One region of the Niveibacterium sp. genome, then DNA from elsewhere that is predicted to be linked to it. Evidence: predicted binding sites of a transcription regulator. Region 1 holds the regulator's gene; the other holds the start of a gene.
The links. Region 1 encodes FNR, which switches genes on or off when oxygen is low (the NO sensors DNR and NnrR bind a similar motif). Its sites were predicted from a motif close to TTGANCTAGNTCAA; they were not measured.
Positions count from the first base shown of each region.

Region 2: a site for FNR is predicted at 4,383-4,396, ahead of ACE3P0_RS07855 (OmpW family protein). Genes of this name have one in related genera too.

Region 1 is NZ_JAYRDJ010000007.1:82,111-89,442, reverse strand. Features, by position in the region: gene ppa (inorganic diphosphatase) at 1-70, opposite strand, end outside; gene ACE3P0_RS07275 (sodium-translocating pyrophosphatase) at 317-2,365, shown strand; gene ACE3P0_RS07270 (heavy-metal-associated domain-containing protein) at 2,462-2,668, opposite strand; gene ACE3P0_RS07265 (universal stress protein) at 2,674-3,099, opposite strand; gene ACE3P0_RS07260 (sulfite exporter TauE/SafE family protein) at 3,113-3,820, opposite strand; gene hemN (oxygen-independent coproporphyrinogen III oxidase) at 3,881-5,275, opposite strand; gene fnr (fumarate/nitrate reduction transcriptional regulator Fnr) at 5,370-6,110, shown strand; gene ACE3P0_RS07245 (SirB2 family protein) at 6,111-6,491, opposite strand; gene ACE3P0_RS07240 (PHA/PHB synthase family protein) at 6,500-7,332, opposite strand, start outside.
Region 2 is NZ_JAYRDJ010000008.1:66,716-74,047, forward strand. Features, by position in the region: gene xerC (tyrosine recombinase XerC) at 1-9, shown strand, start outside; gene ACE3P0_RS07835 (hypothetical protein) at 81-656, shown strand; gene ACE3P0_RS07840 (alkane 1-monooxygenase) at 790-1,872, shown strand; gene ACE3P0_RS07845 (hypothetical protein) at 1,873-2,610, opposite strand; gene ACE3P0_RS07850 (AEC family transporter) at 2,689-3,567, opposite strand; gene ACE3P0_RS07855 (OmpW family protein) at 3,702-4,307, opposite strand; gene ACE3P0_RS07860 (PhzF family phenazine biosynthesis protein) at 4,501-5,385, shown strand; gene ACE3P0_RS07865 (RidA family protein) at 5,409-5,762, shown strand; gene ACE3P0_RS07870 (transporter substrate-binding domain-containing protein) at 5,801-6,541, opposite strand; gene ACE3P0_RS07875 (GNAT family N-acetyltransferase) at 6,640-7,179, opposite strand; gene ACE3P0_RS07880 (copper chaperone PCu(A)C) at 7,176-7,332, opposite strand, start outside.

The DNA.
Region 1 (7,332 bases):
CCGGAATTTCGATGATGACGTTGAATTCGCCCGGGGCCTTGCTGCCCGGCGTGACGTTGTGAAGGCTCATGTCGGTCTCTCTCTGTGATTTGGGAACGCGCAGAGTTGAATTTTACCACCCCAAGCTTACGGGTTGCTGCACCGCACCCAAACCCGCGGACTTGCGCTGGATCAGACCGGCCGCGCCACGCGTTGCGCTGGGGGACGAGCGTCCATTAGGATGCCGCAGCGCCCGCGATCGCGGAGTTCTTACGACACGGACGCCAAGAGAGTCGCTTCAGGCAGTTTGACCTTACATAACAAAGGAGTTGCCCATATGTCGACGACCATGGCGTTGTATCTCGCCTTGGCCTGTGGCCTTGCAGCCGTCTTGTACGGCTTCATTTCACGCAGTTGGATTCTTTCGCAAGACCCCGGAAACGCGCGCATGCAAGAAATTGCGGGCGCCATCCAGCAAGGGGCTGCGGCCTACCTCGCAAGGCAGTACAGGACAATCGCCATCGTCGGCGTGGTCCTTGCAGTGCTGATCGGTATTTTCCTTGACCTCACCACCGCAGGCGGCTTTGTCGTCGGCGCCATCCTCTCCGGCGCTTGCGGCTTCATCGGCATGAACGTGTCGGTGCGTGCCAACGTGCGTACCGCACAAGCAGCCACCAAGGGCATCGGCCCGGCGCTGAACGTGGCGTTCCGCGGCGGTGCAATTACCGGCATGCTGGTTGTGGGCCTCGGCCTGCTCGGCGTCGGCCTGTTCTTCTGGTACGTCAGCAAGGGCGCAACCGTGGCCGATTCGGCCACGCTGAAGCCGCTGCTGGGCTTCGCCTTCGGCTCATCGCTGATCTCGATCTTCGCGCGTCTGGGCGGCGGCATCTTCACCAAGGGAGCCGACGTTGGCGCCGACCTGGTCGGCAAGGTTGAAGCCGGCATCCCGGAAGACGACCCGCGTAACCCGGCGGTTATCGCCGATAACGTTGGCGACAACGTGGGCGACTGCGCCGGCATGGCGGCCGACTTGTTCGAAACCTATGCCGTGACGCTGATCGCGACGATGGCGCTGGGCGCCCTGATGGTCGCCGGCGCGCCACTGAACGCGGTGATCTACCCGCTGGTGCTCGGCGGCGTATCGATCATCGCGTCGATCATCGGTTGCAGCTTCGTCAAGGCCAGCCCCGGCATGAAGAACGTGATGCCCGCGCTCTACCGCGGCCTCGCAGTCGCCGGCGTGCTGTCGCTGATCGCGTTTTACTTCGTGACCACAGCGCTGTTCCCGCAACCGGTTCAACTGGTTGGCGGCGCCACGATCACTGCGCTGTCGCTGTTCGGCGCCTGCGTGGTCGGCCTCGTGCTGACCGCCGCGATGGTCTGGATCACTGAGTACTACACCGGCACCGACTACAAGCCCGTGCAGCACATCGCCCAGGCATCGACCACCGGCCACGGCACCAACATCATCGCGGGCCTCGGTGTATCGATGAAGTCCACCGCTTGGCCGGTGCTCTTCGTGTGTGTCGCGATCTTCGTCGCGTACTGGCTCGCGGGCCTGTTTGGCATCGCCGTTGCGGCGACCTCGATGCTCAGCATGGCGGGCATCGTCGTGGCGCTCGACGCTTACGGCCCGATCACCGACAACGCTGGTGGCATCGCCGAAATGGCAGAACTGCCTGACAGCGTTCGCGACATCACCGATCCGCTGGATGCCGTTGGCAACACCACCAAGGCCGTGACCAAGGGTTACGCGATCGGTTCGGCTGGCTTGGCCGCACTGGTGCTGTTCGCCGATTACACCCACGCGCTCGAGACCAAGGGGCTGCATGTCAGCTTCGATCTCTCCAACCACATGGTCATCATCGGCCTCTTCATCGGCGGCCTGATTCCCTACCTGTTCGGCGCGATGGCGATGGAAGCCGTTGGCCGTGCTGCGGGCTCGGTGGTTGAAGAAGTGCGTCGCCAGTTCCGCGAGATCAAGGGCATCATGGAAGGCACGGGCAAGCCGGAATACGGTCGTGCCGTCGACATGCTGACCAGCGCCGCGATCAAGGAAATGATCGTCCCGTCGCTGCTGCCGGTGGTGGTGCCGATCCTGGTCGGTCTGCTGCTCGGCCCGGCCGCACTGGGTGGCCTGCTGATGGGCACGATCGTGACCGGTCTCTTCGTTGCAATCTCGATGTGTACCGGTGGCGGTGCATGGGATAACGCGAAGAAGTACATCGAGGATGGTCACTTCGGCGGCAAGGGCTCGGAAGCACACAAGGCCGCCGTGACCGGCGACACTGTGGGCGACCCGTACAAGGACACTGCCGGCCCCGCGGTCAACCCGCTGATCAAGATCATCAACATCGTCGCGCTACTGATCGTGCCGCTGCTGTAAGCACCTCAGATACGAGACAAGAAAAACGGCCGCATTCAGCGGCCGTTTTCAATTCAGGCGCCGACTTCACCCGGCGCCGGCAACACTGCAGCACATTCAGTCTGCGTCGAACCCCGCATCGCGGATCGCAGCCTTCAGTGTGTCAAGCGCAACGCTTTGCGGATCAAAGCGCACGCAGGCCTCTTTCAACTCCAGCGATACCTGCGCCTCAGCAACACCCTGCTGCGCCAGCAGCACCCGCTCCACCGAACGCACGCAACCTTGGCAGCTCATGCCGCCAACCGAAATCTTCGCAGTATCCATCGTCGTCACCTCGCCACCATCACCGGGCAGTGGGCAAGCTGAACCACTCGCGCCGCCACCGACCCGATCAACACTTTCTCAAGCACGCTGTGCCCGCGCGCCCCCAACCAAATCCAGTCACACCCCCGGTCGACCGCAAACGCGACGATTGTTTCCGCGGGGTGCCCGATCAAAACCTGCTCCTCGAAGCTCAGCCCGGCCGCACGCAGACGGCTTGCCGCCGGCGCCATCGCGATCCGCCCTTCGTCGCTGTAGTAACGGTCCAGCGCGCTCGTTTCAACATGGCGAGTCGCAAAGGTCATTGGTACCGGGTTATGCACCGTAACCAGCACGATCGCGGGCGGCGCGGCAAAGAACTTTACCGCGCGCAGCAGCGCGTCCACGGCGGCAAGCGATGCCGCAGAACCATCCGTAGCAAGTAGGATTTTCATTGCGATCCCTTTCTTATACGTGGCAGATCACGCCCTGCCACAGTTTGCCACCCAAGGTGGCTGCATTCGCCAACCCGAATACCCCGAAGCCCAGCACCACGAGCCCGGCGCCAAAACGCAGCCACGACCGCTGCAACCAACTGCGTAGCCGCGCAGCAAACAATCCGGCCAGCATCAGGTTGGGCAGGGTTCCCAGGCCGAACGACAACATCAGCATCGCGCCGCGTGCCGCGGAGCCGGACACCAAGGCCGTCGCGAGGATGCTGTAGACCAGGCCGCACGGCACAAACCCCCATACCAAGCCAAGCGGATAGGCATTGAGCGGCGTGCGTGCCGGAATGAAGCGCGCACCGTACGGCCGCAACTTCGCCCACAAGCGGCCGCCAAGCCGCTCAATCGGCGCAAGTGGCGCAGTAACGCCCGCCAGATACAGCCCGAGGAGTACCAGCAGCAGATTCGCCAGCACGTAGAAGGTGATCTGCACCGGCAGCAAGCGATTGAGCAGAAAGCCGGTCGAGCCAATCGCACCGAGTACGGTACCGGCAAACGTATAGCTGCTGATGCGCCCAAGGTTATACGCCAGATGGATCGGCCACATGCGCCGGGCCTGCCCCGGCGCGTTGACCGTCAGTGCGGCAACCAATCCGCCGCACATGCCGACGCAGTGCGTTCCACCCAGCAAACCAATCAGCGCCGCAGCAAGGTATCCCGCTTCAGGCATCACGCAACATCCCGGTACCGCCCCGAGGGGCAATCCGTAAGTTTAGCGGCCGCCCCGCGCTCAGATCACCTTGGAGTAGCGAACAACCTCGCGATCACCGCGCAGATGTGCGTCGAACACCATCGCAAGCACACGTGCCAACATGCGTCCAGGGACCGTTACCTCAACGCCTTTGTCGGTCACGACACAGAGCCCGTCACGTTCGCGCGCCCGCAAGGCTTCGATCTCGACGGCAAAATACTCCGCGAAGTTGATCCCCCACGCCTGCTCGAAGGCCGCGTAATCGAGCGAGAAATGGCACATAAGGCTCTGGATGACGGCATAGCGGAGCTGGTCGTCGAACGTCATCTCGTAGCCGCGCACGATCGGCAGTTCATCGCGATCGAGCGTTTCGTAGTAAGCCTCAAGCGTCTTCGCACTCTGTGCGTAAGCCGGGCCCACCTTGCCGATGGACGAGACGCCAAACCCCAGCAGATCGCAGTCCGAGTGTGTCGAATAGCCTTGGAAATTGCGGTACAGCCGGCCGTTGCGTTGCGCCACCGCCATCTCGTCGTCCGGCTTCGCGAAGTGATCCATGCCGATGAACACGTAGCCCGCCTGGGTCAACTTCGCGATCGCCATACCAAGGATCTCAAGCTTCTGATCCGCACTCGGCAAGTCGTCGGCGTTAATCCGCCGCTGCGGCATGAAGCGCGTCGGCAGATGGGCGTAGTTGTAAAGCGCCAGCCGATCCGGCCCGATTTCGAGCACACGGTCGAGGGTCTGGCTGACGCGCTCAACGCTCTGGAAGGGCAAGCCGTAGATCAGATCGATGCTCACCGAGCGGAAGCCATTCGCCCGCGCCGCAGCGATGACTGCCGCAGTCTCCTCGACAGACTGGATGCGGTTCACAGCTTTCTGCACCACGGGATCGAAGTCCTGCACCCCAACGCTCATGCGGTTGAAGCCTTCCGCACCAAGCAACGCAACCGTCTCGGCCGACACACGGCGCGGGTCAACCTCAATCGAATATTCACCCCCCGGCATCAGCGTGAAATGGCGACGAATCGAGCGAAACAAATCGCGGATCTCGCTGTCCGAGAGGAATGTTGGCGTGCCGCCGCCCCAATGCATTTGTGAAACTTCGTGCGAGCCGGCAAGCTGTCCGGCGACGAGGCCCATCTCTTTGTCAAGATAGCGCAGGTAGCGCTCGGCCCGGCTGTGATCCTTCGTGACGATCTTGTTGCACGCGCAGTAGAAGCAGACCGTATCGCAGAATGGAATGTGGAAATATAATGAGAGGGGTTTCTTCAGGCCGCCCTGCGCGCGCAGACCAAGATGTCTTGCGTAGTCGCTACGCCCGAAGCCCTCGTGGAACCTGTCCGCAGTCGGATACGACGTGTAGCGCGGACCGGAAACGTCAAAACGTTGGATGAGATCGCGGTCGAAGACCGGCGTCTGCTCATTCTGATTCATTGTTTATTTTTTCTCTCTGTGGATGCCGGAAGGTGTCATGAACTCGGTCGGAGCCGTTTGATTGCCATCAACTAGCCCCCTTGGAGCACCCGCCTTGGAAAAACCCGCCACGATTCCGCTGACGGCCGTCAATCTTCGCACCGCGTGCACCCAATGTAACCTCAAGGAGCTTTGTCTTCCCGTTGGTCTTGATGATGTTGATCTCGAAAGGATCGACGGCCTCATCACGGCACGCAAGAAGGTCAAGCGGCAACAGCACCTGTACCGGGCTGGCGAACCCTTCGAGGCGATCTATGCGATCCGCACCGGTTTCTTCAAGACCGACATCCTGACCGAAGACGGCCGGGATCAGGTTACCGGCTTCCAGATGGCCGGCGAGATCCTGGGGCTCGACGGCATTTCGAGCGATCGGCATGTGTGCAATGCCGTCGCGCTTGAGGATTCCGATGTCTGCATGATCCCGTTTGAGCGGCTCGAAGAACTCTCGCGCCGGATCGAGCCGCTGCAGCGACAGTTCCACAAGTTCATGAGCCGCGAGATTGTGCGCGAGCAGGGCATCATGATGCTGCTCGGTTCAATGCGCGCGGAAGAGCGGCTTGCGGCCTTCCTGATCAACCTGTCGCAGCGCATGCGCTTGCGCGGTTATTCAGCGTCTGAGTTCCATTTGCGCATGACGCGCGAGGAGATCGGCTCCTACCTCGGGCTGAAGCTGGAAACGGTCAGCCGGGCCTTCTCGAAGTTTCAGGATGACGGACTTATCAGCGTGCACCAGAAGCACATCCAGATTCTGGATGCCGATGGTCTGCGCCGTCTGATCGGTCGCGCAAACGTCTGATCACGCCCAGGGGTTCGGCCGCTTTGTCAGCGCGACCGACACGATGTAGCCCAGCACCAGCAAAGCGGCCGCAAACGCGGCCGCTTTTGTTTGGCGAGTGCGCCCGCGTTTCAACGCGTATGTGCCCAACACAATGTACGCGAGCAGGCCCAACACCTTTGCGGTAAGCCAGTCGTCGTGAAACGGCGCAGCACGAAGCGCCCAAGCAAGAGCAACCGCGGACCCCAGCAAACCGGTATCGACGATGTGCGGCACCACCCTCACCCACCGGCCACGCACCCAGCCTGCTCCCATCAACACACCGACACCTCTCGCGACGAACCCCGTTGCCGAAAGCACAACGAAGCTGACATGAAGGTGCTTGAGCAGCAGGTAATCCATCGATCTCCCTAGCGTTCCATGACGTAGTCACCGGGCGCCGCGGCCAGCGCAGGAAAGTCATTATTGCTGACTGGCGGCGGCGCGATACGTTCACCGCAGCGCTCATCCAGCCAACAGAACCAATCATCCCACCAGCTGCCGACCCGGTGCTCCGCACGACCCCTCCAACCATGCGCGCTATCGGTGCGGTGCGCAGCCGCAATCCAGTACTCGCGTTTCGGAGGCTGAACCGGCGGGTTAACGATACCGAGGATATGGCCGCTCGACGAGAGCACGAAACGCTTGTCCCCGCGCACGAAGTTGGCAACCCGGAAAGCTTGCCGCCAGGGCGCGATGTGGTCATCTTCGGCGGCAACGGCATAGAGCGGCTGCGTGATCCGACCAAGATCCAGCGCTTCACCGGCAACCGTCAGCGCATCGGGCTCGATCAGGCGATTCCTCAGGTACAGCTCGCGCAGATACCAGGCGTGCATCGCATAGGGCATGCGCGTGGTATCCATGTTCCAGTACAACACATCGAACGAGGGCGGCTTCTCGCCCATCAGATAGCCCTGAACCACGTACTGCCAGATGAGCGGGTTCGACCGAAGCAGGCGGAACGAGGCCGCCATGTCGCGGCCGTCGAGATACCCCCGCTGCTCCATGGCCCGCGTCAGATAGCGAACGCTTCCCTCGTCGATGAATACCTCGACATCACCCGGCTTCGCAAAGTCGACCAGGGTCGTGAACAGTGTCCAATGCGCAACCGGTATGGCTTCAGCCGTGTAATGGCGGTTGGCCCACGCCATGTACATCGATAGCGCGGTGCCGCCGATGCAGTAACCGACGGCGTGCACCTTCT
Region 2 (7,332 bases), on a different contig from region 1:
AAAGAGTGAGTCATGTCATAACGCTCGCATTGTCTGCGCGCGTATGATCGGCAGTTCCTTCATTTGCGCCGGAGCAAACCATGAAACTTCATTCCGCCCTGCTTGTTGCCCTGCTTGCGTGTGTGCCGGTCGCCGGCATGGCTGCCGATGCCGCTGTTGCCGTGGGTCAGGCGCCGGGCAAGGTTGGTGCCGCAGGCCGTGTCAGCGCCAAGGCAAAGGTCGAAGCGGTGGATGCCGCTACCCGCACCGTTACCTTCAAGGGTGAAAAGGGCAATGTGTTTGAAGTTGTCGCTGGCGACGAGGTGAAGAACTTCGACCAGATCAAGGTTGGCGATGTGCTGACGGTGACCTATGCCGAAGCGATCGCTTTCGAGTTGAAGAAGGGCGGCAAGGGCGTGCGTGAGCGCCGTGAAGCCACCGATGCGGTTGCTGCCGCACCGGGTGAAAAGCCGGCCGGCGCAGCGGGCCGCCGCATGATCATCGTGGCCGATGTGACGAAGGTCGATCACAAGGCGGGCACCGTAACGCTGCGTGGTCCGAAGCAGTCGCGCACCCTGAAGGTGGATGATCCGGCGAAGTTGAAGAACGTCAAGGTTGGCGATCAGGTCGAAGTGACCTACGTCGAAGCCGTGGCGCTGGAGATCGGCGCGAAGTAAGCGTCGGCCACCGTTGCCCGAAAGCCCCGCCGCGAGCGGGGCTTTTTCATGGCTGCTCGCGTGACGTGATTCGACAAGACGCGAAGCCGTGGGCCGACCGTAAGCTACATGCCGGCTTACAGGAGGGCGCTGCGTGCAAAGGGTGATCCGTTTCAAGCGCTATGCCTACGCACTGTTTCTGATTCCGCTGGTCTTGCCGCCCGCCGGTTTGATGCTCGGCGCGCATTACGCGGTGCCGGACTGGGGGGCTTGGCTGACGGTGGTCGTGGTGTTCGGTCTGGTGCCCTTGCTCGATACCTGCTTGGGTCGCGATACAGCGAACCCCGGCCCGGACGAAGAGCGCGCGCTGCTGGCCGATCCCTGGTATCCGGCCCTGACGCTGCTGGCAGTGCCGGCCTGGAGCGCTCTGCTGGTGTGGGGTGTATGGGCGGTGAGCCAAGCGACGTTGGGGCTGGCCGGTCGTGTGGGCTTGCTTGCCTCACTTGCAACCGTGGGCGGTGCGGTGGCGATCAACGTCGGGCACGAGCTGATCCACAAGACTCGCCGCGCAGAGCGTGCCGGCGGCGGCTGGCTGCTTGCGAGCGTCGGCTACGGCGGATTCAAGATCGAGCATATCCGCGGCCATCATGTGGATGTCGCCACGCCGCGGGATACCTCTACCGCGCGCCTGGGCGAGAACGTGTATCGCTTCCTGTGGCGCGCGTTCACGACCAATCCGGTGCGGGCCTGGGAACTCGAACGGGCGCGCCTGTCACGCCGCAACCTGCCGTGGTGGCGCAACGAGCTTTTGCTGTGGTGGGGGCTGTCGCTCGCCTGGGCGGTTGGTTTCGCGCTGTGGCTGGGGGCGCCCGGCTTGGTCGCCCACCTGGCTATCGGCTTCGGCGCGATCGCGTTGTTGGAGATCGTGAACTACCTCGAACACTACGGTCTGATCCGCACTCCGCTGCCCAACGGCCGCCACGGGCCGGTCACCGAACATCATTCCTGGAACAGCCCCTTCCTGCTGACGAACCTGCTGCTGTTCCAGTTGCAACGCCACTCGGATCACCACGACCACGCCGCACGGCGTTACCAGATCCTGCGCCACATGGCGGCTGCGCCGCAGTTGCCTGCGGGGTACGCCGCACTCGTGCTGCTGGCCTTGGTGCCGCCGCTGTGGCGCCGGGTGATGGATCCGCGCGTGGCGGCCTGGCGCGCGCAGCAGGGGCTTGCTTGATCAGTCGGGCTGGCCGTCGGAGAACCAGCCGATGTGCGTGAATTCGAGCTTGTATGGCGGGTTCAGCGCCACAGCCTGCCAGCGATCGCCGTGCTTGGGATCAAGGGCAAACACGGCGCACTGGCGCTTGCCTTTGATCGCGAGGGCTTCACTGCCGCTGCCGGTGAGCAGCGCAGCTTCGCCGCCGTCGCGCTCGAAACAGGCGCGCATCGCGTTCGGGTCCGAGATCAGCAGGCGGAAGTACCAGGGCACGATCTCTTTCACCAGCCGCCGCGCCTGATCGGCGGAGGCCAGGGCGTCGGCATAGCTCACTTGATCGGCAATCGGCAGGTTCGGCGTCAGGGTTAGATGGACTTGCAGGCTGTCCTTCTTCTGGTTGGTGACAAACTCGGCCTTGTCGGCGAGCGCCGCCTCGGAGCGCGGTACTTCGATGTCGCCTTCCTCGCCGAGCGGCACCGCGATGTCGGTGTTGTCACCGATCAGGCGGATGCGGATGTCCGCGGGTTTGACCGACTTGTCTGCCGACTTCACTTGCATGCGCATGAGCACCTTGTCGTGTTCGACGCGGTCGACCTGGCTGAAGAACTTGTAGGCGTCGGCGTAGGGCATGATGGCCGGATCGCGCACGCCTTTCACGACCAGCTTCTCGGTGGGGGCGTCCGCCGCCGGTGGTGGCGGCACATCGTCAGCGAGGGCGGTGAGCGGCAGCAGCAGTAAAGCGAGGGCGATGCGCTTCATGGCAGGTCCTGTTGATGAGAACGGCGGCGATTCTCGCTGCGTCGTTGATCGGCAAAGTGTCCGAAACGTAAGCGTTTGTCAGTGCTGCAGCGTCAGCGCGAGTGCGATCGGCAGGAAGATCAGCGCGAACAGGTTGCCGATCATCACGATCGAGGCGACTTTCTCCGGCTCCTGCCGGTAGCGCTCGGCGAACATGAAGTTGAGCACTGCCGGCGGCAGCGCGCCGAACACGATCACCAGCGCGCGCTGCAAGGGCGGCAAATCGACGACCGACACCACAAGCGTTGCGACCAGCAGGCCGCCGATCGGTCGCAGCAACGCACCGCCAACGCCGATGCGCCAGGCGTGGAAGTTGGCATCGGTGAGGCGCACGCCAAGCGAGAACAGCATCAGCGGAATCGAGATGTCGCCAACCATCTTGATCGCGAGCATCAGCGGCGGCCATATCGCAATGCCGGCGCTGCCGACCGCGATGCCCGCGAGCGTGGCGAGCACCGAGGGCACTTTCCAGATCGTCGCGAGCCGGGTCTTGTGATCGAGCAGCCAGGCGCCGTATGAAAAGTGCAAGAAGTTCGACACCATGAACATCACCACGGCCGGCGCCAGTGCCTGCTCGCCGAAGGCCAGCACCGCGAGCGGCAGGCCGAGGTTGCCGCAGTTGTTGAACATCGTTGGCGGCACCAGCGTCTTGACTGCGATACCGCTGATGCGCGCGGCGGCCCAGCCGACGAGGCCGAACGCGACCACCATGAAGAAGGAAATGCCGGCCAGCGGCAGGAAGTCGGCAAGGCGGAATTCCTTCGATACCAGCGCGGCGAACACCAGCGCTGGCACGAAGACATCCATGTTCAGCTTGTTTGCGACGCTGAGATCGGGCTTCGCGCGGCGCGCGACTAGCCAGCCGAGGCCGACGATGGCAAAGAGCGGGAACAGGATCGAGACGATGCGCAGGAACATGAGGCCATCCGCCGGTTGGAGAACGGATTCTAGCCAGCTTGGGGCGGGCGGCTATCCGTAGTGTTACGGGGCCGTAGCGTTCGCGCAGCAAAAAGGGCGCCGAAGCGCCCTTTGATGTTGGATCGTCGTGTGGATCAGAAGCGATAGCCGACGCCGATGCCGATCAGCCACGGATCGATGTTGAGCGTATCGACGACCACGCCGCCCGCTTTCACATCGGTGCCGATCCAGGTCTTCTTGATGTCGGCGTTCAGATACCACTGCGGGCTGATCTCGTAGTCGAGACCGGCCTGAACCGACGCGCCCCAGCTGGTGCGCTCGATGTCTATGCCTGCCGGCAGATCCACATCCCAGAAGCGCGTCATGTTCACGCCGAGGCCGACGTAGGGTTTGAACGCGCCCATCGGGTGGTGGTACTGCAGCATGAAGTGCGGCGGCAGCTGCTTGACGGTGCCGATCTTGGTGCCGCCGAGTTCGATGTCGTGCGTTTGCGGCACGCTCAGCACCACCTCGAGCGCGATGTTCGGCGTGAAGAAATAGCTGATGTCGAGATCGGGCAGCCACTTGTCGCTGGCCGTCACTTCGGCGGGCAGCAGGTTGTCGCTGTTGCCGTTGTCGTTGATCATGCTGACGGCGCGGCCACGTACGAGCCAATTGCCATCGGCAGCGAATGCCGCCCCCGCGGCAAACATGCTGGTTGCGATCGCCCCCGCGATCGCAGTCCGGATGATGCTGGACATAACTCCCCCAATTGATTGAATGTTGCTGTGCAGAAAAACTGCACGTGCAGTGTGGTTTTTGTCCGGCGCTGGCGTTTGAGCGGTATCAAGTGTTCAAATTCCAGCCTGACGCCGGATGCGACGACTGTCGTTTTTCCGCACTCCGTTGCAGCAACCATTTGATCCATCAACGCATTTACTTCGGGTACCACCGATGCATCGCTACTGGCTTGCCGACGTTTTCACCGACCGCCCGTTTTCGGGTAACCCGCTGGCCGTGTTTCCGGAAGGTGCTGCGGTCGATCCGGCGCAGATGCAGACGATCGCCGGCGAGCTGAACCTCTCGGAAACCGTGTTCGTGCTGCCGCCCGACAACCCGGCGCATGCGGCGCGGGTGCGCATCTTCACGCCGGCAAGCGAGCTGCCATTTGCCGGCCACCCGACCATCGGCACCGCTTTGCTGCTGGCGCGTTTTGCACCGCAAGCCCTGGCCGATGGCGAGCATCTGCTGGTGCTGGAAGAAGGCGTCGGGCCGGTGCCGGTGCGGGTCACGATGCAGGGCGGGCAAGCGCTGCGCGCCGAGTTTGCCGCTGCGCAGGCACCCAGCTTCGCGCCGGCGCCGCCGCACATCGCGACGATGCTGGGCCTTGGCGAGGACGACATCCTGCCGCGTTGCAGTGTCGCGTCCTGCGGCGTGCCCTTCCTGTGCGTGCCGCTGCGCAATCGCGCGGCGCTGTCGCGCATCATGCCGAACAACGCGGCGATGCAGCGCGGGCTCGCCGGTCTTGCGCACGGCATCTACGCCTACACCGAAGACCTCGATCGCCCGACGCTGTTGCACGCGCGGATGTTCGCGACGGGCCTTGGCATCGTCGAAGACCCGGCCACCGGGTCGGCCGCAGCGGCGCTGGGCGGGCTGCTGGGCACCTACGACTCGCGGAGCGATGCGGATCTCTCGTGGGAGATCTCGCAAGGCGAGGATCTCGGGCGCCCAAGCCGCATCGTCGTGACCACCGAGATCCGGCAAGCGCGCGTGGCGGCGGTGCGCGTGGGCGGGCAGGCGGTTTTCATGGGCGAAGGCCAACTCTTCGCCCGCTGACTTCACAGAGATGGATGATTGATATGGATATCCAGCGTATCGGCGTAACGCCGCGTTATGCCGACGCCGTGGTGCATGGCGGTGTCGTGCACGCCGTTGAAGTGCCGCCCACCGAAGCGGGCGACATCACGGAGCAGACCCGGGGCCTGCTCACCGCGCTCGAAACAACGCTTGAGCGCGCCGGCAGCAGCAAGGCGCGGCTGTTGACTGCAACGGTGTACCTGACCGACATGGCCGACTACGACGGCTTCAACGCGGTCTGGGATGCCTGGCTGGTGCCTGGCTGTGCGCCGTCGCGCGCCTGCGTCAAGGTGGCGGGGCTGGCGCGCGCGGGTTGGCGCGTCGAAGTCGTGGTCAGCGCCGCGTCGCTGGCTTAGCCGCCGCAATACAAGACCGCTGGCCTTGTGCCGCGTGCTTAACGACTCGCAACAGTCAGCGCCTGGTTGAAGCGGTCGAGTACCGATTGCGCCACCTTGAAGCTGCAGAACAGGTGGCGCCATTCGCCGGCCGGGGTATCCGGGTAGCGGATGTAGGCGAAGTGCTCGGGCTTCAGTTCGCGATGCCGGATCAGCGCGTTCGCTTCCTCGGGCGCCATGATCAGTGCATCGGTCATCGATTCGGCCAGCATTCGCAGCATCTGGCCGTTTTCGTTGTACACATGCTCGGTCGGCCCTTTGCGTGCCTGCAGCAATGCGTCGAAGCCGGGTCCGTAGGAATAGCTTTCCTTGATCAGCAGCCGGAATTGGCCGTCGGTGATGGCTGCGCGGAGGCTCGGGTAGCGCTGGAAGCTGACCTCGTCGTCCGCGCGCACCAGCAGGATCTGCGGGCGGTCCTGGTACACCGGCGCCGAGTAGCGGCCGATACGCTCGCGCCCGGGCTTCTTGAACACGCCGATCATGCAATCGGCGCCGGTGTTGCCCTTGATCGTCGCCATCTGGCGGCTGAACGGCGTCTCGACCCAGTTGAACGGCAACTTCGCCGCTTTCAGCGCGCGGGCGATCGGTTCGGCCATGAGGCCCCGCACTTCGCCGTGCTCGACGTAGGCGTAGGGCACCCGGGTGTTGTAGTGAACACTGATCGGCTGCTCGCCCGCCGCGGCGACCTCGCTGCCGCCCAGGCTCAGCACCAATAAGAGAATCTGCTGCCAGGCACGCATGGGTAGCGCTCGCAACGTTTGGGCATTGAGTCTATCGCGCTGATCCGGTGTACGGCCACAGGTGCTTGCGGCGGATCGCCGCAGGCGCCAGCGCCGGATCAGGCGGAGGCGGGTGCGGCGCCCTGCCAAACCACGCGCAGGCAGGGGTAGGTGGCGCCGTCTGGCATTTCATGGTGTTCCGGTGCCAGCTCGCGGCCGCCGAGGCGGCGGTAGAACGCGCGTGCGGCGAGGTTCGCCTCAAGTACCCACAGATGGAAGCCTTGCGTTGCACCGGATGCAGTGATGCGCTGCTGCAGCGCGCCCATCAGCTGCCGGCCGAGGCCTTCGCCCTTGAGGGCCGGCTGCACATGCAGGTTGTCGATCAGTGGCCCCCAGGCGGGGTCGGCATCCGGGCACAGGCAGCCGAAGCCGAGCAGGCCGCGCGGGTCTTCCATCAGCAGCACTTCGAGCGGTGCGTCGGCACCATTCACCAGGCGCTCATGCCACAGCGCGGCGCGTTCGCTGTCGAGTGCGCCGTCGAGGTAGGCGTCGCGCAGCACGCCGCGATAGGCGCTGCGCCAGCTCGCTGCATGCAGTTGCGCGACGGCCGGCGCATCGGCGGCGCCGGCGATACGAAAGCGAAGATCCCGAGCGATCAATGCATGTGCTCGTGGGTGGTGGTGTCGCCCAGCGGCCGCACGGCAGCGTCCACGGTGATCTGCTCGCGCTTGCCGCCCTGTTCGATCTCAAGCGTCAGCTTCACGATGTCGCCATCGTTCACCGGTGCCTTCAGATCCAGCAGCATCACGTGA